DNA from 4 places in the Paenibacillus sp. FSL W7-1088 genome. Region 4 is predicted to be linked to each of the others. Evidence: riboswitches for the same ligand, from Rfam matches in the RefSeq annotation. Region 4 holds a riboswitch; each other region holds the start of a gene.
What was found. A riboswitch is a leader RNA that binds a small molecule or an ion and turns the genes downstream of it on or off. The one in region 4 is predicted to bind thiamine pyrophosphate.
Positions count from the first base shown of each region.

Region 1: another riboswitch for thiamine pyrophosphate. It lies ahead of MKY42_RS19515 (thiamine phosphate synthase); the one in region 4 lies ahead of tenA (thiaminase II).
Region 2: another riboswitch for thiamine pyrophosphate. It lies ahead of MKY42_RS04695 (ABC transporter ATP-binding protein); the one in region 4 lies ahead of tenA (thiaminase II).
Region 3: another riboswitch for thiamine pyrophosphate. It lies ahead of MKY42_RS04745 (ECF transporter S component); the one in region 4 lies ahead of tenA (thiaminase II).

Region 1 covers NZ_CP150216.1:4,365,947-4,371,515, forward strand. The annotation lists gene thiO (glycine oxidase ThiO) at 1-406, opposite strand, end outside; gene MKY42_RS19515 (thiamine phosphate synthase) at 411-1,085, opposite strand; TPP riboswitch at 1,324-1,433, opposite strand; gene MKY42_RS19520 (ABC-F family ATP-binding cassette domain-containing protein) at 1,498-3,048, opposite strand; gene MKY42_RS19525 (hypothetical protein) at 3,181-4,164, opposite strand; gene MKY42_RS19530 (hypothetical protein) at 4,151-4,702, opposite strand; gene MKY42_RS19535 (hypothetical protein) at 4,699-5,097, opposite strand; gene MKY42_RS19540 (ABC transporter permease) at 5,114-5,569, opposite strand, start outside.
Region 2 covers NZ_CP150216.1:1,024,189-1,029,757, forward strand. The annotation lists gene thiM (hydroxyethylthiazole kinase) at 1-304, opposite strand, end outside; gene MKY42_RS04685 (ABC transporter substrate-binding protein) at 584-1,651, opposite strand; gene MKY42_RS04690 (ABC transporter permease) at 1,769-2,614, opposite strand; gene MKY42_RS04695 (ABC transporter ATP-binding protein) at 2,601-3,368, opposite strand; TPP riboswitch at 3,538-3,640, opposite strand; gene hisC (histidinol-phosphate transaminase) at 3,746-4,867, opposite strand; gene MKY42_RS04705 (ATP-binding cassette domain-containing protein) at 4,892-5,569, opposite strand, start outside.
Region 3 covers NZ_CP150216.1:1,035,709-1,041,277, reverse strand. The annotation lists gene MKY42_RS04760 (PQQ-binding-like beta-propeller repeat protein) at 1-699, opposite strand, end outside; gene MKY42_RS04755 (energy-coupling factor transporter transmembrane component T) at 814-1,608, opposite strand; gene MKY42_RS04750 (ABC transporter ATP-binding protein) at 1,583-3,091, opposite strand; gene MKY42_RS04745 (ECF transporter S component) at 3,092-3,685, opposite strand; TPP riboswitch at 3,924-4,034, opposite strand; gene MKY42_RS04740 (copper amine oxidase N-terminal domain-containing protein) at 4,198-5,151, shown strand; gene MKY42_RS04735 (pectate lyase) at 5,324-5,569, opposite strand, start outside.
Region 4 covers NZ_CP150216.1:3,249,688-3,255,256, forward strand. The annotation lists gene MKY42_RS14825 (HAD family hydrolase) at 1-373, shown strand, start outside; gene MKY42_RS14830 (helix-turn-helix transcriptional regulator) at 370-1,185, opposite strand; gene MKY42_RS14835 (FAD-binding oxidoreductase) at 1,428-2,558, shown strand; gene MKY42_RS14840 (hypothetical protein) at 2,581-2,871, shown strand; TPP riboswitch at 2,918-3,016, shown strand; gene tenA (thiaminase II) at 3,138-3,809, shown strand; gene MKY42_RS14850 (GNAT family N-acetyltransferase) at 3,860-4,393, shown strand; gene MKY42_RS14855 (TetR/AcrR family transcriptional regulator) at 4,482-4,631, shown strand; gene MKY42_RS14860 (hypothetical protein) at 4,650-4,832, shown strand; gene MKY42_RS14865 (DHA2 family efflux MFS transporter permease subunit) at 4,911-5,569, opposite strand, start outside.

The sequences.
Region 1 (5,569 bases), 1.1 Mb from region 4:
TGACCTCACTGTATGAGCGAAAAGGAGTAATAAAACCTTGCTGTTGCAGCCCCATTTCAACGCCGCTAAGCGCACTGATTCGTTCCTTCTGCTCATGAAGCAAAGCTCTGCTCTGCCGGGCAAGCTTTGCCATCACAGCATGAGTAAATTCCTCACTGTCAGCGGCAAGCATGCCTGCGGCTGCACAGGAAGTTCCACCAGCGATCCGAGCACGCTCAACCAGAAGAACGTCATAACCTCGGGTAGCGAGTTCACATGCGATAGCACAACCGATAACGCCTCCGCCTACAATAATGGTTTCTGCATGAAGCTTGCCTCGAAATTCTGCTCCAACTTTACTCCTCGATACTGTGCCTGGATGATACCCTGAACGATTCCCGCTTCGGCTTCTTGCTTCCTTTCTCATGGCATCATCTCCTTGGTTCGGCGTATTTCTCTGAATCCGTAATCGCCAGTCGCAATGCAGCGGCAGCCAGTTCCGGCTGATCATTCGTCCAAATCGACGAAATCACAGCGGCTCCACGGGCACCAGCAGTTCGAATGGCAGCAATATTCTCCGTTGCAATCCCACCAATCGCGATGACCGGAATTGAAACTTTAGCGCATACCTCTGCTAACGAAGCAAGTCCCCTGGGCTCGAAATTTGGTTTACTGGGTGAGGCATATACATGCCCGTAAAAGAGATAATCCGCTCCACGTTCTTCTGCAACTTTTGCTTCTTCCAGAGAATGAACCGATACTCCTACGCGAAGCCGATTGTTTCTCCTCAACACATCCTTATCGTATTTCCGAATAACTGCTTGACCCCAATGCACACCACCAAGCAACGCATGATGATCAAGCTGAGTGGAGCCATTCAGAATGATTCGGTTAAATGGGACACCTCGTGTTCTGAGACTTTGCGCCCAATACATCTGTTGCTCAAGGGGCAGCTTTTTTTCCCGTATGTGGATATAATCGACCCACCGCCATATATCCTTAGCAATATTCAGAAAAGAGTCCAAGTCTCCTGTACCTGGTGAAACCACATGCAGTTCGAATAATCGTGTTGTTAACTGTTCGTGGAAGATTTCCGTCCTGTTCACCCTCCTCTTGTATGATTTAAGCGGATATAAAACAACAAAAAAGCCACTCCCGTAGGGGAGTGGCCACGAATTTAGAATTCATGGATCAACTGAATGACTGTCGCATGGGATTACTCTATATATACATAATGCATAACAACTACAGAAACCAACATAGTCGCAACGCTGTATACTTAGAAACCGCATGAATCATCTTGCAGGCCATATCGCAAAGTTATCGATAACGCCCTTTGTCATTAGCTGAAACGCGCCACTTCCCTACGCTGGTATGATCCAGATCAGGTACAAAGGGTCCGGAATCGCATTCTTCCATCTCAGCCGCATCGTGCGGCCCCCCTAGTGTTCATATGAAGCTGTAGCCTATGTTACCATAGACACCTTTTTTTGTCACCGTACATTTCCAATTATTACGTTATTGTTTCTCGGACCAAGCTTCAACATCCCACGTTTTGGTAACCCAATCTTCATAAAAATCAGGTTCATGGGATACGAGCAGCACGGTACCCTTGAATTCTTGCAAGGCACGTTTCAGCTCTGCTTTGGCCGTTACATCCAAATGGTTTGTAGGCTCATCGAACAAAATCCAGTTACTTTCACGCATCAGAAGTTTACACAAACGAACTTTGGCTTGTTCACCACCACTAAGCGCGTTAAGCGGACGGGTGATATGCTCATTTTTCAATCCACAACGTGCGAGATGCCCCCGGACTTCATTCTGTGTCAGATGAGAAAATTCATTCCACACATCTTCAATCGGGGTAATGTTTCCTGCACGTACTTCCTGTTCGAAATAGGCTGTCTCCAAATAGTCACCCAAGAAAGTCTTACCGCTGATTGGTGGGATTTTTCCCAAGATGGTCTTGAGCAGTGTGGATTTACCTACACCGTTACAGCCAACAATGGCAATTTTCTCGCCACGCTCAATCGTCATCGTCATTTTGGGCAATAATGCATACGAATATCCAATTTCAAAATCAATGCCCTCAAAGACGATTTTACTACTCGCCCGGGCATCCTTGAATTTAAATGTGGGTTTGGCCGCTTCGTCTGGACGATCGATCCGTTCGATCTTGCCGAGCTGCTTCTCACGGCTCTTGGCACGACCGGAAGTAGAAGCACGGGCTTTGTTCCGCTGGATGAAATCTTCCTGCTTCTTGATATACTCCTGCTGTTTCTCATAAGCATCAATATGCTGCGCCTTATTCATGTCGGCCATTTCAAGGAATTTGTTATAGTTCGCTGCATAACGCGTCAACTTGGCAAATTCCAGATGATAAATAACGTTAACGACCTCATTCATAAACTCCGTATCATGCGAAATCAGAATAAACGCATACGGGTAATCCTTCAGGTAACGCGTCAGCCATTCAATGTGTTCCACATCAAGATAGTTCGTTGGCTCATCCAGCAAAAGAGCAGTTGGTTTTTCCAGTAAAAGCTTGGCAAGCAATACCTTCGTACGTTGACCACCACTAAGCGCGGCAACGTCACGATCCAGACCGATGGCGGACAAGCCCAGTCCATTTGCCATCTCTTCCACTTTCACATCAATCAGATAAAAGTCACCTTGCTCCAATTGCTCCTGAATGTCACCCATTTCTTCCAGCAACAATTCGAGTTTGTCCGGATCGGCGTCTGCCATCTGATCGGTAATGGACATCATTTCTTTTTCCAACTCAAGCAAGGGCTGAAACGCATCCTTAAGCACATCACGAATCGTTTTTCCAGGTGTGAGCTTGGTATGCTGATCCAGATATCCATAACGAACTTTGGGGGTCCATTCGACCTTCCCTTCGTCCTTTAACAATTTCCCGGTAAGGATGTTCATCAGTGTGGACTTTCCCACACCATTAGCACCAACAAGGCCTACACGCTCTCCGGCAAGTAAACGAAAAGATACATTTTTAAATAACGTGCGGTCTCCAAAATTATGACTCACGTTCTCTACTGACAATAAACTCATAAGATGAGGTTGCTCCTATCTATTGGACATTACTATCGTTCCGAAACCCTATTTTAGCACAGGTGTCGCCTTTTCTGAAAGTAATGCAAACATCTCATGCAACCTCGCTTTTATATTTCATATAAACTGCCTTTAATTATTTGAACAGCTATACTCAAAATACCCTTGCGCTGCCGCTTGTTTGGCATTTGTAAACACTTCTTCAGCTCTGTAACCATTGTTACATGTGGATGGGTAATAGTATTTAATCCCACTTACCGGATCAACTCCGCCAACAATCGCCGTTTTCTTCACCAGTCTGCCACCACCAATGGCATAGTTGTTAAACTTTTGATTACCTACAGGAATTCCCTGAATAAACGCCATAAGCCCCGTGTCATTAATTGAATTGTACCAGTCTTCCTGAGAAATCAAAGGCATGGTAAAGGTATAGGAAACACCATTCCTTCTTGCAAACTCATTATGGCGGTTAATAACATCTGCCAAATCTTCCTGCACACTTGTCACGATCCGGCTTCGTCTGACCTGCTCAAACGTCTCGGCATTCTGAAGCAGGGGGATTTGCGTGCTGGAGGCCAATTCTTTCTGGAAACCCTCCACCCACTTGCCCAAACCTGCGTCATAGGCATACACATACCCATCGAGTGTGAAATTAATACTGTTACCATTTGAATCAGAATATGTATAGGGCTTTTTGGGACTCCAAACTTGCCGGAATGACTCTTCAAGTTTTCCGGTCATTTCTGTTTCGATCGCGAAAATATAATAACCATCATAATCCAGCACGACTAATGCTGGAATGTAATTGAACATGGCCCGTATAGCAGCAGGATCATTTAAAATCCCCATATTTAGCGCCATTGTTTGGGTAAACGTAGCTAAGGCGAGCTCTTTGTCCGCTTTTACAAATTTGGTCGAATCATATCCTGCTTCATCGTTTTGCTTCTCATTTTGATGCATCACAGCCCCTGCATCCAGTACGGCACTCTGAAGTGCCATCTTATACCGATCGCTTAAATATTGAGCCTCTTGAGCACTGTTTGTATTGTGAGAGATAACCCAGAATATAGGTGAAAAGATAAGTACAAATACAATGGAGAGATCAGTAATCTTCATTAAGCACCATACCTCCATATGTGGTAAACACCGCCGCAGCCTGTGCAGACCCGTTCAACCACTCACGAATCAGCATGGCAGGTGTGCGATTGGTATTTTTGATGGTTACTGTGAAGAAATCCCCCATTGCCAGTGTATATCTGCGCCCAGGATCGTCTAAAGCCTGCACACCGGACGAAGGAAACAGCTTTGCTTTAATTTGGGCTGCATAGTAGCCATCTTGTACAGTTTCATAGGTACCAGAGAATGTGCTCTGATCCATTGTATCTGAGTAATGAGGAACATATTTTTTGTGCAAGTGCTCCATAGAAATCTCATAGACGTTCCCCGTTCGAGCCATCTGTTCTTCGAACTCTGCATACATGGCAGGGGAAATGTATCCCTTTGTTCTGACCGCATCAACAAAACGGGTAACCGTCTGAACTACGGTCATACGTGCCATGTCATCCTGTCGATCAGCAGTTTCTGCTGCCGGGTAAACATAAAGCAAAATCACTGCCAGCAAAACAGCAAGCAGCTTGGATGCAGCATTAATCAAGGTGTACTGGCCTCCTTCCAAAATGCAATCTTCAGCAGTTCGCCAGCCTCACTTCTTATGAACTTGGGTGTATACGATGCAGCAAGCTGGACAGGAATAGTTTCTTTTCTGTTTACAAGGGGATCAATGACATATGCAATCCCGTCCACCTGCACGCTGACTGTTGTCCCTGTCATTTGCCTCACAGTGTGTAACACTTCCGCACCACTATAACGGATTGGCTCGCTTATATGCAGCGTGGTATTCAACCGTCCTTCCATGTCTGCTGTCGTCTGTACCAAGTGATTCAAAGCGTCTGATAGAATTCGAACATTCTGCTGCCCGTACAGGCAGGCTGTCACAAATAGGACAACCGCCGTACAGAACAACATGAGCTGCTGTGTATTCTGGGACATGTTAAACCAACTCCTGTCAGGATTGCTGGAAAATAAGCCCTCTTACCACATTGGATTTGTCTTTTACGATAATTGCTTTGAATTTACCACTTGGATTGACATATTGATTGTCTTTTTCACTCATGGTCTGGTTGATAACACCCACTTTCTCGTCAGGTTTAATAACAGAACCATAATCTGCATTATTGAGATCCTGGGAGATGTTCAACTGATTACCGTACCATTGTCCTCCTTTATTTTTACCTGTAATCACTTGAATCCCGAACTGGTCTTTGTCCGCATATTTACGCAGCGCGTTTGTGACTTGTGACCCACTAATGGTAGTTCCGTCATATACCGTAAATGCAGCTTGGGACAATTCGGTCTGGATATCGGCAAAATTGTTTTGCGCCGTTTTGGTCGCCTCCTGAGCCGAAATAAACAACAGAACTACAATTGTAATAAGGGCGATGGTCAGAAAGATGCCTGCTGC
Region 2 (5,569 bases), 2.2 Mb from region 4:
CGGTTTCCGTACGATAGGCGGTTGCGCCAGCTCCAACCGGATCGAGCACAACAGGCACGTTATTTGAATTGGCGGATTGACCAGCCAGGCGGATTGCCTCAACTACCTTTTCGTCCAAAGTGCCAATGTTCAGTACAACTGCTCCTGCCATCTTGGCAACATCAGCGACCTCTTCATGCGCATAGGCCATAAAGGGAGATGCACCTAGTGCGAGCAAACCGTTGGCTGTAAACGGAGCGACGACAATATTCGTAATGTTATGAACAAGCGGATTTTGTGTACGAACACGTTCCAGGTAAGTCATATGAGTTCCTCCTTATAAATAAGTAAATTAATCAATAAAAGTGGCAGGGCAGGATGGCCCTTATATATGTTGTTAATAGGGGTTATTAAATGATGGGAACAAAAAAGCTATTCACGGATAGCTACAAAGTGCATATAGAAAGCTTAATTAAAATTCCTATCCTCGATAAAGATTCTATTCGTAGAGTGATTGAATTCTGCAGCTACTCATGTGGGCGTCATCCGAAAATGAATATACAACTTTCAAAATCTCTTGATCTTCACCCAGCAGTCGAGTTTCCTACTCACCCTGCAAATTGATAAAAGCATCCTCAGCCTTTACGGAATCCGGAATCAGTTCACTTTGAACCAACCATGCCCGTACGTTTTCCCAAGAAGGGGCGTCCTGCCTGCCAAACGGCTGACCTTCTTCATTCATCAGCGGCAGTAAAATATTCAGACTTTTGGTTTCGATCTCCGGGTCAAGAGGAGACGTTTCGTTCTCATGTGCGAGCAGAATGTTCAGCGCATCCTCGGGGTGCTCTGTTACATATTTCTGTCCATCCTGTAACGCTTTGATGAAGCGGGTAAGCTGATCCTTTTTCGCTTCAATGCCCGCATCACTTGCAGTGAGGACCAGTTCATAATAATCAGGTACACCGTAATCGACGGGATTGATCGATTTCATGGCATGACCTTCCTTTTCCAGAATCAATTGTTCATGGTTAATAAAACCACCCATAATGGCATCTGCCTGCCCGGAAGCCAGGGAAGGGATCAGGTCAAATCCTACATCGACCAGATTCATCTTGTCGGGATTACCGCCATCCTGGCTGATCATGGTACGCACCATTGCTTCATACAGGGGGATTGAGGAATAGCCGACCGTCAGCCCTTCAAGATCTTTTGGCGATTTCACTTTACCGTTGGCTTCGGTTAACAGATGCACGAGCGGATGCCGAACGACGGCTGCAATCGAACGTACAGGAATGTTTTCCCCACGCGCGAGCAAGATTTGCGGCTGATAGCTCAGCGCCAGATCGATTTTCCCGGCAGCAACAAGCTTGAGTGAGTCATTGGTATCGGCAGGCATCTGAATATCAACATCCAGACCTTGATCCGCGAAGTAACCTTTTTCCTGTGCAGCATAGATGAAGGAATGCACTGCATTCGGATACCAATCGAGCATGATGGACAGCTTGTCATTGGATGCCGATGACCTCTCGGCCGCAGATGATTCTGTATCTTTTGCATTGGAAGTTGAATCTGTGGCAGGTGTGTTGATACCCGTATTTCCGCATCCGCTGATGGTAAGCAACAGGGTCATGAGCAGAGTGGGGAGCAGGGAGTAGATATGTTTTTTCTTCATAGCTTCAAATTCCTCATTTCCTTTTATCTGTTTATCATTCATAAGTTTTACATTCCTGAGATGGGATAACGCTGCGCTGTAATTTTTAGTCGATAGCAGGGGATTGGGCAAAGCACACTACGTCTGTTTTGGCAGGTCTGCCTCCGGAAATGATCCAGCTTTTCTTCTACCTGCATGACGTGGTGTACCGAATCTTCTCTCCATCCATGCAAGGAGTACAAACAGGGCGATACCGAGCAGGGATAACAGCACAATGGCGGCGAACATGGCGTCCGTGTTCATATTGCTCGACATTCTGCGGCTGAAGTAACCAAGGCCCTTGCTTCCACCGAGCCATTCCCCGATCGTTGCACCGACCACACAATAAACCACAGACATTTTCATTCCCGAAAAGAAGGAGGGAAGGGCAAGTGGAATCTGGAGTTTGCGGAAAATATCCCACTTGCTGGCCCCCATCGTCAGTAGCAGTTCACGCTGCTCCGGATCACCCTGGCGCAGGCCATCGTAGGTGCTCACCACAATTGGGAAAAATGCGATCAGGAATACCACCGCGACTTTACTCCACAGCGTGTAGCCAAACCACAGGATGAAGACGGGGGACAAGGCAATCAGCGGGATCGTCTGACTGATCACGATGAAGGGATATAACGCTTTTTCAATCGACTGATTCATATGCATTCCCGTTGCAAGTGCAATTCCGGCACCAATGGACAAGCCAAAACCAACGACAACCTCCATCAAGGTAGCGGGCAGATGTGTACCCAGCAGAAGGTGGCGATGCTCATACAGGGAACGGACAATCGCCGTCGGGGCTGGAATGATGAAGGAAGGCACCCATCCCATACGCACAATCCACTCCCAGAGAGCAAGCAGCAGGATCATGAGCAAAAGAAATAGACCATAACGGGCAAGCCAACCTCTCACGCTATACTTCGTGCTATCTCTCAAGTTACCGTCTCGCATGCAATTGTTCCTCCAGTCGTCGTCTCATCTGAACGAGAGCGGGTTCGTAGATCATGTCCGAATGTCTTGGACGCGGCAAAGGTACCGTCAGATCCAGCAGCTGTTGGCTATGGCCCACCGGAGTTAACAGGATAATCCGATCACTGAGCAGCAGGGCTTCTTCAATGTCATGCGTGATGAACAACACGGTTTTGCCCAAGCCTTCCCAGAGCTCCAGCAGCCAGCGATGCATCTCACGTTTGGTCAGGGCATCGAGTGCGCCGAATGGTTCATCCAGCAGCATGAGCTGGCCACCTGTCAGCAACGTACGAAGCAGCGCGACACGCTGGCGCATGCCACCTGACAGCTCGTCCGGGTAAGCATGCGCGTGGCCAGATAAGCCAAATCGGTCGAGACCGGCCAGAATGTCCGCTCGAATTCGTACCTTATCCTGCCGACCTGGAGCAAGTTCAGCGGGGAGCATGCAATTCTCCATGACGGTTCGCCAGGGTAACAGGAGGTCCTTTTGCGGCATGTAGGCCACCTGCCCCAGTCGCTTTCCTTCCTGAACCCAAGGAATATTAATGGTTCCGTGGGTTGGCTCAAGCAGGCCTGCCAGCAGCTTGAAGAGGGTGCTTTTACCGGAGCCGCTGGAACCGATGAGCGAGACGAATTCGCCTTTGGCTACACGCATCGACACATTGGAGAGCACGGGGGAATCCCTTTTTCCCGGGAAGGCGTAGCTCATGTTATGAATGGTTATGTCGTTATCCATCTCGATCCGTTCCCCTTTATTATTCAAACTTCAAACTGCGTGATCTTTAATTACACCTTCTGATCTGCCCGAAGAATGCGAAAAAGACCCACCCATTTCCGGAGAAATGAGTGGGTCTGTAAGTTCAATTCACATTAAATTTCATCATCAACATGAAAAAATCCGCTTACTGAGAGGCGCTCCACTTCCCTCCGCTGGTATGATCCAGATCAGGTTCAAAGGGTCCGAATCGTTCGATTCGTCTCAGCCGCAAGGCTCCCCTAGTGCAATGATTAAGATATGCAGTTGTGTGTTCAGCATATATCACATGCAAGCAGAATGTAAAGAGGGCGGCTTAAAAGAAGTGTGCGTAATGAGAGTTAGGAAAGTAACCTATTCTAATCGTTTGAATGTAACAGTGAATCAAGCTCACTGATCAGCCGGACAATCTGCTCAGGTGTGCCAATCGTAATCCGAAGCCAGGTAGGCATACCGAATTCGGCACCGCCGCGGACAGAGATACCTCTGTTCAACAATTCTTTGGTAATCGGGCCGCTATCCTGCAACAGATCCACCATGATGAAATTGGTTTCGGAAGGGATGTAGGGTAATTTCCACTGATCAAAGGATTGCATTAACGTTTCCCGTCCCTGACGATTGTATTGCAGACAATGAGAAACAAATTCATGATCATCCAGGCTGGCCGAAGCAGCGGCTTGGGATGTGGCTGTCAGACTGATGGGCAGCTTGACCCGGTTAATGCCTTCAATGATGCTTTCATTCGCGATGCCATATCCAATACGCAGTCCGGCCAGTCCATATATTTTGGAGAAGGTCCGCAAAATAATCAGATTATTATACTGCTCCAGCAGCTTAACCGTATCAGGGTAATCTTCACTTTCCGCGAATTCATAATACGCTTCATCCAGGACAACCACGACATGGGAGGGAACATGTTCGAGTAAATCAAGCAGGGCATTTGCCGTGAAAATGGTTCCGGTCGGATTATTCGGATTGCACAGCCAGATGATTCGGGTAGAAGTATTAATCCGCTGCCGGAATTGCTCCAGATCCAGTGAATGGTTGACCAAAGGCACTTCATGAATGACCCCGCCTGCCAGCAGCGTAGCGCCCTTATACCAGTTAAAGGAGGGCACCGGAATGAGTGATTCCTCCCCGGGATTAAGATAAGCTTGGGCGGTAAGGGTGAGGAGCTCGAAAGATCCACTTCCAAATACCAGTTGGGAAGTACGAACCCCCAGACGTTCCGCAAGTTTGTCACGCAGCAGTTGGCTGGAACCGTCGGGGTATTGAGCCAAAAGATCGGAACTCAGCGATCTGACCGCTTCTGCTGCCAGCGGAGAGGAACCAAACGGATTCTCGTTTGCTGCGAGTCGATCCACACTTTCCAGTCCCAACTCCCGCCGGATCTGTTCCATGGATTTAGCAGGCGTATAAGCCGGAATTTGATTTAACAGGTCTTTAACAGGAGGAGAGGGAACGGGTGAAAGGGATTGCATAATCATGCCTTCTTTCCAGTGGAATTAGATCGAGAATGATATCTGTTTCTGGGCAATCTGCTGTGGTGTCTCTTGTGGAGGAGTCAACAAGCGATTCAGAATCAGGTTTTCAAAATGAGCAAACCCGCTGTCCCGAACGCGTGGCCGCTCCAGCGTAATACGGGTATCCATCGTTATATGACCATCTTCGATTAGCAGCACCCTGTCTGCCAGCGCAACCGCCTCGCTGACATCATGCGTGACCAGAATGACGGTCAGATCTTCTTCTACCCACAAGCGTTCGATTAATTGCTGCATCTCAATTCGGGTTAATGCATCCAATGCACCCAGCGGTTCATCCAGCAGCAGTAGGCGCGGATGACTAGCGAGTGCCCGTGCCAAGGCGACACGTTGTTTTTGTCCGCCAGATAATACCCCCGGCCAGTCACCTTCACGCTCTCCGAGTCCCACATTGCGAAGCGACTGTCGTGCATCTTCCTTGTTCTTGTCGGGGATGCCCAGCCGTACATTGTCGAGCACGGATTTCCAAGGCAGCAGCCGGGCTTCCTGAAACAGAAACCGTGTCTCGGGTGCCGTACTGCCAAGCTTTCTGTTGCCCAGCGTAACGCTCCCGGAAGAGGGGGCCTCCAGCCCGGCGATCAGACGCAGCAACGTACTTTTGCCACAGCCGCTTCGTCCAACGATGGCTACAAATTCCCCTTG
Region 3 (5,569 bases), 2.2 Mb from region 4:
CACAATATCTGTCAAATGACGTATAGTGGACGTCGGCATCCCCAATGGTTTACTGAACCAGCCATCCGCTACCTTGGTATGCTGTGCTACATCCTGTGCCTTAACCCAAAGCAATGCAGGACGATAGGTGGACGATTCCTTACTCCAGACGCGCGGGGCAATCGACACGCCGTACCAATCCTTCGTCGCTGCAACAATCAACGCCTGATCTTTCAGAAATGCCCCTGAAGACCAGGTTGCCTGACTTCCGGGAAACAGGTACAGCTTGCTGCCCGATCGCATTGTAAACGTTTGTGGAATTGTTTTCGTCAAGCTGCGGCTTTCTTTGGAGGTATACCAACCAGGTATCCAGAATTCAGTGTAATCGCTGCCTTTTAGTTTGATCCATTCCCCGCGAACAGCGTCTATTTGCAGGCTTCCTTGGGCGGAGCTATACCCGTTTATGTCCATCAGATCAGGGGAAACACTGCTCTCGACCACACCACTGTAAATAGGTACACCTTCAGCTACCGTCACCTTATCCCCCTTTTTATAATTAAGCTTCACCGATTGCATTTGCATAACTGAAATGGAACCTTGTCCTTCAACCGCCCTGGCATGGTTATTCAGCAACAGTCCCCCCGTGACCAGCACAGCTACGATACCAGCAATTATATTCCATGGGTAGCCCGTCCCTTTCCTTTTACGCCCGGTCTTCACGTCAGTCCACTCCAATCATTTGAAGTTATTTCCATTAAGGACGTTTTGAACAATGAAAAGTTACTGTTACTCCCAAATATATTTACAAGGTACGAAATAATTACAGGTCTCACCTTATCTTACATCCACAAGCGTTGAATGATATGGGATTGTGGTTCCCAATATATAAGCAGCGGTTAACATGATGATAAAATACCCCACAAACCATACATCCGCTCGGGAATATCCGATCTGAACGTAATAGGTACGGCTCCCGCCTTCCTTGAATCCTTTCGCTTCCATCGCCACCGCCATACGCTGTGCACGGCGAATACTCTGTGCAAGTAGTGGAATAGCATATCGTTTCAGTGTGCCGTATACATTCCAGCGGGAGCCGTGCTGCCTCGTTCCCCGAATGCGGATGGCATACCGCAGCGTCTGGAATTCATCCAGCAAAATCGGAATCATACGCATCGCCGCCAGGAAACTATAAGCATACTTAGGTGGGAGCCTCCACTGCTGCATGAGGGAATAAAAGAGACGAACAGGCTTGGTCGTCAGGCCGAACAACAATCCAGCTGCCGCCATACTTAGGGAACGAAAGCCCAGGTGCAGCCCGCGATAGAAGCTCTCTTCGGTAATATGAATCAATCCCCACTGAAACCAGGTGGTCTCGCCTTTACCAAACATGATCATCCCTGTGGAAGTTGATATAAATACCAGAATGAACGGAGACGCATACAGCAATAATCTGGGCCATGGGTGACCCGTCCAACCAAGCAGTAAAAGCATGACAACTGCCACATTCGCCATTACATTCAGGTTGTGAACAAGGATGACGAAGACAAACAGCAGTGTCAGGAAAATCATTTTCAACCCCGGATTCACCGCGTGAAGCCAGGTCTCACGATGAGGAAACGAGAGCTGCATCCGTTAACCTCCCCTCATCCACCGTCCAGATCCTGTTGCAATAACGTTTCACGATTTCATGATCATGCGTAACCATCACGATGGCTGTCCCTTCACGCCGCAACCGCTCCAGCTGGGATAACATGGAAAAGGTATTCCGCGCATCCTGTCCAAAGGTAGGTTCATCCAATAACAAAATACGCTGTTCCCGTACCAGAGCTGATGCTACACTCAGCCGTCGTTTCTGTCCCATCGACAATTGATATGGGTGCCTACCGGACAGCTCATTCAGTCCGAATTGCTCCAACATATGATCGGTTCGGATACCTCTTTCTTCGGCAGTTAGCTTTCCGCTCAGCAAGGAAAATCCCACTTCATCACGGACTGAATTTGTCACGAATTGAAATTCAGGATTCTGGAATACAAAGGCAATGCGATCTGCAAGCTGCTCGGTTTTTCCAGCCGATTGTCCTTCCACAACATATTGACCTGTCGTTTTTAGAATATTCATCATGGACAGCAATAATGAACTTTTACCTGCCCCGTTAGCCCCGACAATCCCCACCCAATCTCCGTTCCATACCTTGGCCTGCTCCACCTGAATGAATGGCGTTTTTCCGCGCCATCCGGTGAATTGCTGCATTTCCAGGGCTGGTTGGATCAGTGCAGAGGTTTCCCCCTCCTTATAATCTATACTTTCAGTTTCTGTTGCACCGTAACGACTATCCTCTCCTGAGACCCATGCCTGTGCCTTCGATTGGCCTCGTTCTTCCCAGACCCCTGGATACCAGATCCCGTATTCCCTGAGCATATTCCGCTCATCTGTAAACACCTGATTCGCCGGGCCATCTGCCACAATCTTTCCTTCAGGCGACAATACGATGATTCGGTCTACCCACTCGACGATTTCATTAATTTTATGTTCTACGATAATGAGTGTTTTGTCCTGTGCAATCTGTTTCACCGTTTCCCACACCTGAGAGGTTCCTTCATCATCCAGCAGTGCCGTTGGTTCATCCAAAAAGAGTACGTCTGGCTCCATGGCCAGAATCGAAGCCATCGCAAGACGCTGCTTCATACCCTGAGACATCGATTGAATGAGTGTTCGATTATGTTCAAAGCATAACCCAACCTGTTCCAGGTATTGATGGATAAGGGTAGGCATCTGCTCGCGTGGAATATTCCGGTTCTCCAATACAAAAGCAATCTCTTCATCCGTATATGACATACAGAACTGGGTATCCGGATCTTGAAAAACAATGCCGGGCTGCTCAGGCACCCGAATGTCATCACATTTCATCGGAATCTCCACAGATCGCGGAATCAGACCGCTCAGAATTTGCAGCAAGGTTGATTTGCCAGATCCGCTTGGACCAAGCAACAATACTTTCTCCCCTTGACGCACAGAGAGAGACAAGCCTTGAAACACCAAGGCCTTCTCTCCCGGGAACTTGCATCTTAGATTCGTAACACCTACCGCTTGCACATTCTCCACTTCATTCATCTAGTCCAGCGCCTCGTAATCCTGCTTCGACACCGGTCTAAGGGATCGTGTTACACCTGTAAGCTCCAGCGCTTTGGCAAGGTAATAGGCGAATACACCTGCAATCAGAATACTGCCAATGAAGCGGAACCCGATAAACAGTGTATAGTTCCAAGCCGAGAGGGAATCAATGTACCCGTACTGATAATCCAGTACAAGTGAAGCTGCCGCTGCACCAATAGCCGCAAGGCAGGTGACGAACAGATTGCTTTTCCGATACAGAAATGCGGCGAAGAAGATCTCTGCACCCAGCCCTTGCAACAGTCCATACACCAGTGTCGACATGCCCCACTCACTTCCGAGAAAAGCACTCACCGTGGATGCCGCTACTTCAGCCAGAATGGCTACACCCGGCTTACGAATGATTACAAAGGCAAAGGTTCCCGCCATAAACCACATGCCATAAATCATCTGCTCCGCATGAACGCCGAATGGCTTCATCAGATCATATGTAGGTCCCCATATTTTGTAGATCACCCCGAAGACCACCGCAATCACAATCGTTACCAAAATATCGGTTAACTTCAATCTGTTGCTGCCTACTGCTGTTGACATGTTCTCTACTTCCTTCCTCTGTTTCCCTGGATTTATAAAATAAACAATAAAACAAACAAAAAAGCCTCCCCGGTTTCCAGGCAGGCCATACGCACAGTTTACAATCTCACGATGCTGCGCATTAGGCAGATATAGAGAAAGAAGAAAACAAACGACACCATTCCCGTCACATCAGAAAAATCCTGCTGCACCCAAGAAACGCTGACATTTATGTTCTATCCCTATCGCTTACCATTGCACATCGCAAATTCATGTTCTCTACGCTGGCATTACCCAGATCAGATTTACGGTCAGCGGCACAAGGCCGCTCTCTCAGCCCAACTTCATTGAGCTCCCGGTTCACTTATTTCATTGCTTCTACTGTACAACACATGGGTATTTGTGACAATCCCGGAAAAATCATTACGCTGTATTTTGGGTAAATCAGAGAAGACATTCTGTGGTGTACTTTACAATACTATGCAACATTTGGATCAAGTAGTCCGTTTGGTATACAAGAAGGGAGATTGATAATGATGAAACAAACCAATACTGCCTGGCAGCAAAAAAAGTGGAAAATGATCCTTGCCGCTTCGATTCTCACCGCGGGTACGGCACCCGCACTGCTGTCATCCACTGTCGCGGAAGCAGCAACAACACACAAACCGACAGCGTATATTAACAATGTACAAGCTCAATATGATGTGGTTATAAAGCAGGGTATAACGTACGTAGCATTGACTGAACTTCAATTCCTCGGGGACTATACGTTTGGCTACAATAACAAAACAAAACAGATTAGCATCAGCACAGACAGCGACAAATATGTTCTTATACCCAACAGCAAAACAATGAAGAAAAACGGTCAGAATGCGACGTTGTCGTCCGCTCCCATTCTGGTGAATGGCAAAGCCATGCTTCCGCTCCGTGCCATTGGCGAAGCCTTTGGCGCACAGGTTCGCTGGAACCAGACGGCCAAGGAGGCCTACATCTACACCACGGATGCTGCGGTGGTCAAAGACTACAGCAGTGCTGATCTGACTGTGGCGCGTGAAGCTGCGCTGCATTTGCCACACTTCTCTGAACTGGGACAAGCACGCCTGGAGATTCGCAACCCTCTGGGTCCAGTGGATTCATCCATTCAATACATTTTTGAACAAGGCAAAAAGGAAAGTTTCTTCATTGTTGAAGATAACGATCTGATCAGCTATTACACGATTAAAAATGAAAACGCCCTGCTGAAATGGCAGGCCAATATCGGTAAAGATGCCGGAACTATCGGTGACCTGTTTTTTATCAAAACCAAACCCGTTGCTGAAGCAGGGACTCGCCCTTCCGTCAAGGGTCAAACCCTCGTATCATTTAAGTATTCTCGTATGCTTGAAGAGACTTCCTACGAGATCATGAACAAGTCCGGCTCCATCCATGCGGGCTCCATTGCCCCTGAGAAAGGTAAAGTGATCGTTGAAGTTCCGGAAGAAAAGTAAATTGGAATGCCCGCCCAGGCTTTAGAGACCTTTGTATCGGCGCAGGTGGGCAAATGATGCTTCTTCTGAATGCAACACCAAAAGGGATGTCCCCTACGTGATGAATAAACATAACGGGGGACATCCCTTTTTAGCATTATTCTTTATTTATTCGCTCACGGATATCATTGTCTTAATATTGCGTATTTCCGGACTGACTGGTTTTTCCCGAAGCAAATCCCTTAAATAAGGTCGGGACTTTAGAATAACGGGTATTTGTAATTTTCCCTTGCGATGTACTGCTGTCCGTACGCATGATCGAATCTTTGACGTTGGAAATATTTGAGTTGTCCAGCGTCATGTTCACCGTGAAGGTGGTTCCACCATTTTGACGCACCAGCTTGCCAATATCGTCTGCACGGAAATTTTTAATGTTAAT
Region 4 (5,569 bases):
CGTGCATGAGTTGCTCCAGTCTGCCCGTAAAAAAGGGATTGGGCTTGCCGTTGCTTCCAGCTCTACCCGGGATTGGGTTCATGGTTATTTGCGTACACTCGGCATTTTCGAACTATTCGATGTTATTCATACAGCTGAGGATGTGAAGCGGGTCAAACCGGACCCGGAATTGTATCTGCTTGCTCTGGAGAGTCTCGGGATCGGGGCATCCGAAGCGGTTGTGTTCGAGGACTCGCCGAATGGACTGAAGGCAGCCAAAGCGGCGGGAATTCGCTGTGTCATTGTGCCTAACGAGGTAACACGTAATTTGGAATTCTCGAAGTATGATCTGCGGTTAACCTCGCTGGCAGAGATTACGATGGAGATTCTTTAACCCTGGTATTGCTTGCGTAACTCAATAGGAGAGATCCCTTCATATTTTTTGAATACGGATCCAAAATAACTGGCGCTGTTGAAACCGACAGCCCGAGCAATCTCGTGGGCCGTTATTCCGGCGTCATGGACGAGCATTTCCTTCGCTTTCAACAACCGATATCGTGTCAGATAATCAAGCGGAGTCATTTGGAATTCCTTTTTGAATATCCGATTCAAATGCTGCTCGGTGACGTCCATTTGCTGAGCCAGCATGGAGAGCGAGATATCCTGATCATAATTTTGCTTGATAAAAGTAACCAGTCCGCCCAGCTTTAATCGGGCATCCGAACGTTCATAAGTACCATAACGATCGCCATCAATCGTTAACCTGACCAGAAGCATGTACAGCAATGCGGATACGTGCCAGATCTGATCCTTGTGCCGGGACTGCAGCGCCAACGTTATTTCATGCAACAGGATATGAAGCATTCCATCCGGCTTGAAGGCGCGCAGCTCCCCGATCTGCAAGGTATGCAGAAACCGGGGCAATAAATAGCCATTAAAAGACAGACAATCGAACAACAATGAATCACTCAGATTGTCGTAACGATATGTCACCTCTGGAAACAGAATAAGAGCTGTTCCTTCCCGAATTGAAAACTCATGATTTTGGGCTGCGATTTTCCCTGTTCCCCCGATACACTGCACAATACTGTAATCCCGTGAATGACCGTTCCAATTCATTAATTCATCTACAGTCAGCTGATTTTGACCTGTAATCATAAGCGGCATATCGGTATCCAGTGAATTCCCCGTACTAGGTTTCGGCATCGTTGTGTTATTCCTCATTTCGTTAAAGGTCGTGTGCGTAAATGGCGAAGATACAGCGTTAAAAGAAACATGATTTGAATTATATTACATAAATGACATTAATTTAAACGGTCTATTCACTTCGATGAACCACTTATCGAAAACCTTTTAGGAACACGTATCATCATGTCGATGCTTTGCCATTATCAGACCATATAGTATACGCTATAATGGATACAGTGATTTAGGAAAGGGATGCAGTCATGAAGAAAGTCATCGTCGTAGGATCAGGAATTCTTGGGGCTTCCACAGCGTATCAATTGGCAAAAAGGGGTGCGGAAGTTCTTCTTATAGACCGGAAAGATCGAGGGCAGGCTACGGATGCTGCTGCCGGGATCATCTGTCCCTGGTTATCTCAGCGCCGTAATCAGGATTGGTATCAGCTTGCCAAGGCGGGGGCACGTTTTTATCCCGGGTTGATTGAAGAACTCAAGAGTGAAGGGGAAACGGAAACAGGTTACGCTCAAGTGGGTGCTCTTAGTATTCATACGGATGTGGACAAAATTAACAAGATGCAGGAGAGGGCACACCTTCGTAAAGAAGATGCACCGGAGATTGCCGATATTACCTGTCTAGATGCAAAAGAAACTCATGAGCGTTTTCCTCTTCTGGAGGAGAGCTTTCATTCAGTCTACATCAGCGGAGCCGCGCGTATTGACGGGCGTGCGCTGCGTGATGCGTTAATCCGATCGGCTCAACGAAATGGAGCGGTCCTGATTAATGGTGACGCGACACTTCAATATGAATCGGACCGAGTAACTGGAGTGGTTGTGGACGGTAAAGTCATATCGGCTGACGAGGTTATTGTGTGTGCTGGCGCTTGGGCTAATGAACTGTTGAAGCCCTTGGGCATTGATTTTAAGGTTCATTATCAGAAGGCACAAATTATGCACTTGCAGGTTCACGATCGAAAGGACACTGGGAACTGGCCTGTAGTCATGCCTCCTTCGGATCAATATTTGTTAGCCTTTGATCAACAGAAGATTGTGATCGGAGCGACTCACGAAAATGATATTGAAGGATACGATACAAGAGTAACCGCAGGCGGAATGCAGGAAATTTTGAATAAAGGATTGGAACTGGCTCCCGGTTTAGCTGATAGCACGTTTCAGGAAGTAAGAGTAGGATTTCGTCCATTTACACCAGGTTTTCTTCCGGTAATGGGTGCTGTCCCAGGTTGGAATGGCTTGATTACAGCCAACGGGCTTGGAGCTTCCGGTTTAACGATGGGGCCTTTTATTGGAAGTCAACTGGCCAAGTTGGCTCTTGGTATGGAGTTAGATATCGATATTCAGCCATATGACCTTGGAAAAGCTATGGTTGATCAGAAATGATGAATCAGAAATGAGGTGAACTATGACGTATTCACAGCGCTTATCTCACGGCTACTCTTCAGATATCATCTATCTGGAGCATCAGATTGCCATCGCCGAGGAGGAATTGGCAAAGGCCGAGGAAGAGCGGCGGGCATACGAATCGGATTTAAACAAGTTAAGGACGTCTCCGGCGTATCATTTAACTTCAACGACGAACGTCTCTAATGAGCAACAATGGGTGGATGAGTTAAACAAGGTACAAAGTATGATTAAGACCATCCGGACCCGACTTAAGAACCTGCAAGAAGATTTAGGGGAACTTGAAGATTAATAGGAATGGATTGACATTTGGAAAAACACATGTTGTAATAAGCCTGAGCTATTTGCAGGGGGACTGTTCGCAGTTGAGAAGGTTAAAACCTGACCCTTTGAACCTGTTAGTTAATACTGACGTAGGGAGCAAATGACATGTACTCATGTTATTTTGCCCTTGCCGAAAATAGGTCAAGGGCTTTTTGGTCTGCATTTTGGGGGACAGAACGCGATAGCTGACTGTGAAGCGGGGGCATCATGATTTGAATAAAAGGAGCAATGATCATGTCATTTTCGAGAACGTTAAAAGATAAGTCCAGAACCGTATGGGAAGATGGATACAATCATCCTTTTTTACACGAAATGGGGAAAGGCACACTGGATCAGGAAGCGTTTAAGTTTTATCTTCTTCAGGACTATACATATCTGATTGAATATGCGAAGATTTTTGCCATGGGTGCAGTGAAGGCGACAGATGAAAAACTGATGACGAATTTTACGGTGATTCAACACGCTATTCTGTACGAAGAAATGGATTTGCATCGAAATTATATGAAGGGATTTGGGATTACGCTGGATGAAAATCATACGATCAAACCGTCTCTGTACAACAAGGCGTATACGTCGAATATGATGAGTGTTGCACAAACAGGTGGTGTTGCCGAAATCATCGCCGTCATTTTCCCTTGTGCGTGGACGTATTACGACTATGCCACAAGATTAAAAGAACAATATCGAGATTCATTAGAGGGCAATTTCTATCAGACGTGGATCGAAAATTATGCAAGTGATGAATTCCGCGATTCATTCGAATGGTTCTATGATACATTGGATGCATTATGTGAACATAAAACCGAGCAGGAACTGGAGGCCATTGAAGACATATTCAGAAGAAGTGTTGAATTTGAATATCTGTTCTGGGATATGGCTTATAAACGGCAACTTTCGTACTTCTGATGAATGAAATCTCAACTCTATTACAACCAGAGACAAGGATGAACATACAGATGAACAATCATGGGGAACGCATCTATTTACGATTTTTGAACGTGGAGGACGCGCCAGCACTGCTGGATTTGCAGCTCCGTAACCGGGCTGTTTTCGAAGAGATATCGGCAAGTGAACGATCAGAGACATTCTATACACTGGAGGGTCAGGTCGCCCTTCTTGAAGGCTGGAACAAGGCGAGGGAAGAAGGGAAACGTTACTCTTTCGGGATCTTCCTGAAGCATGCGCATGAGCTTATTGGGGAGATCTCTCTGTTCGAACTTGAACTGGATTCCATCAGCAAATGGATTGTTGGTTATGTGCTCGACCAGGCCCGGAATGGCAAGGGATACATGAGTGAAGCTCTGCGGCTAGTACTTAATTTTGCCGTGAATGACGCTGGAATAAAACGAGTGGAGGCAGGTGCACTGCCCGACAATGCCGGATCAATTCGAGTGTTGCGCAAGGCGGGGTTCCAGGAAACCGACCGTCAGAATATTAAAATCAAGGGGATTTGGAAGGAACATGTGATGTTTGCAGTGGATTTGCAGTAGATGGTTGAATAGCGCAACGTGAACCACCTATATCATCAGGGGGAACTTATGAATAAACGGAAACAAATGTTATTGGGACTCAGCACTTGTGCTCTTTGAGAGACATGGAGTGACCAACACTTCCATACAGATGATACTAGACGAGTCAGGTGTGTCCAAAGGAATATTTTACAAAATTCTTTGGTTCAAAAGATTTGTATTCTTGCCATTCTGGAGCAGCGTGTGCAGGAAGACATGATGATTCGCCAGAGCTTTGGTGAGCCAAAGCTATGCTTCCGATTTTGATCTGCTGGTGGATCAGATTATGTTCCCGATGATGTTGCCAGAAACAAAGCGGTTGTGGAGTTATTCTACGTTAGCGCGGAAGATCTCTCTCCAGTGGAGAGGCTACGGTTTATTTTATTATTTCATACACAAAAAAGCGGCAGATTGGACGTAAAGCTTAGGGTCCTGATCTGCCGCTTTTGGTATGCGAGACTATAGGCTCTACATGATGTAATTCATGTTGATACTGTTCTTAATTTGTATTCATCGAGACTTTTTGTCTTACAGGCTGTTTGGAGTCTTCCTCCGTTGCTTGTTTGGTACGTTTGATGAAGAAGGAAAGTAGCAATCCCACAACGGCAATGCCGATAATGACAACATAAGCATCATTAATTCCCTGGATCATGGATTCCATTCCCAACTGCTGCTGGGTTAAGCCTTTGGCTGCTCCCGTGGCCACCATATCCTGTACATGTGCCGTTGTGCGACTGGTCATTACACTTACAAGCAATGAAGTACCCACAGCGCCGGCTACCTGTCTGACGGTGTTGGATATTGCTGTACCGTGTGGCCCAAGTCTTGGAGGCAGTTGATTCAAACCTGCAGTTTGGATCGGCATCATGAGCAAGGCCATACCAATTCGACGACCTGTTGACATTAATACAAGGTAGGTATAGCTGGTAGAATCGGTTAGATCAATGAAACCAATAGTGGTTACGATCGTGATAACCATCCCGATAATCGCCAGCCATTTTGCACCAAACCGGTCAAACAATCTACCGGTTATTGGCATCAGGAAGCCCATGACAAGCGCTCCTGGAAGCAATAATAATCCGGACTCCAATGCCGTGTAACCCCGTGCATTTTGGAGGTACAAAGGAAGCAACATCATATCGGCATACATGATCATTG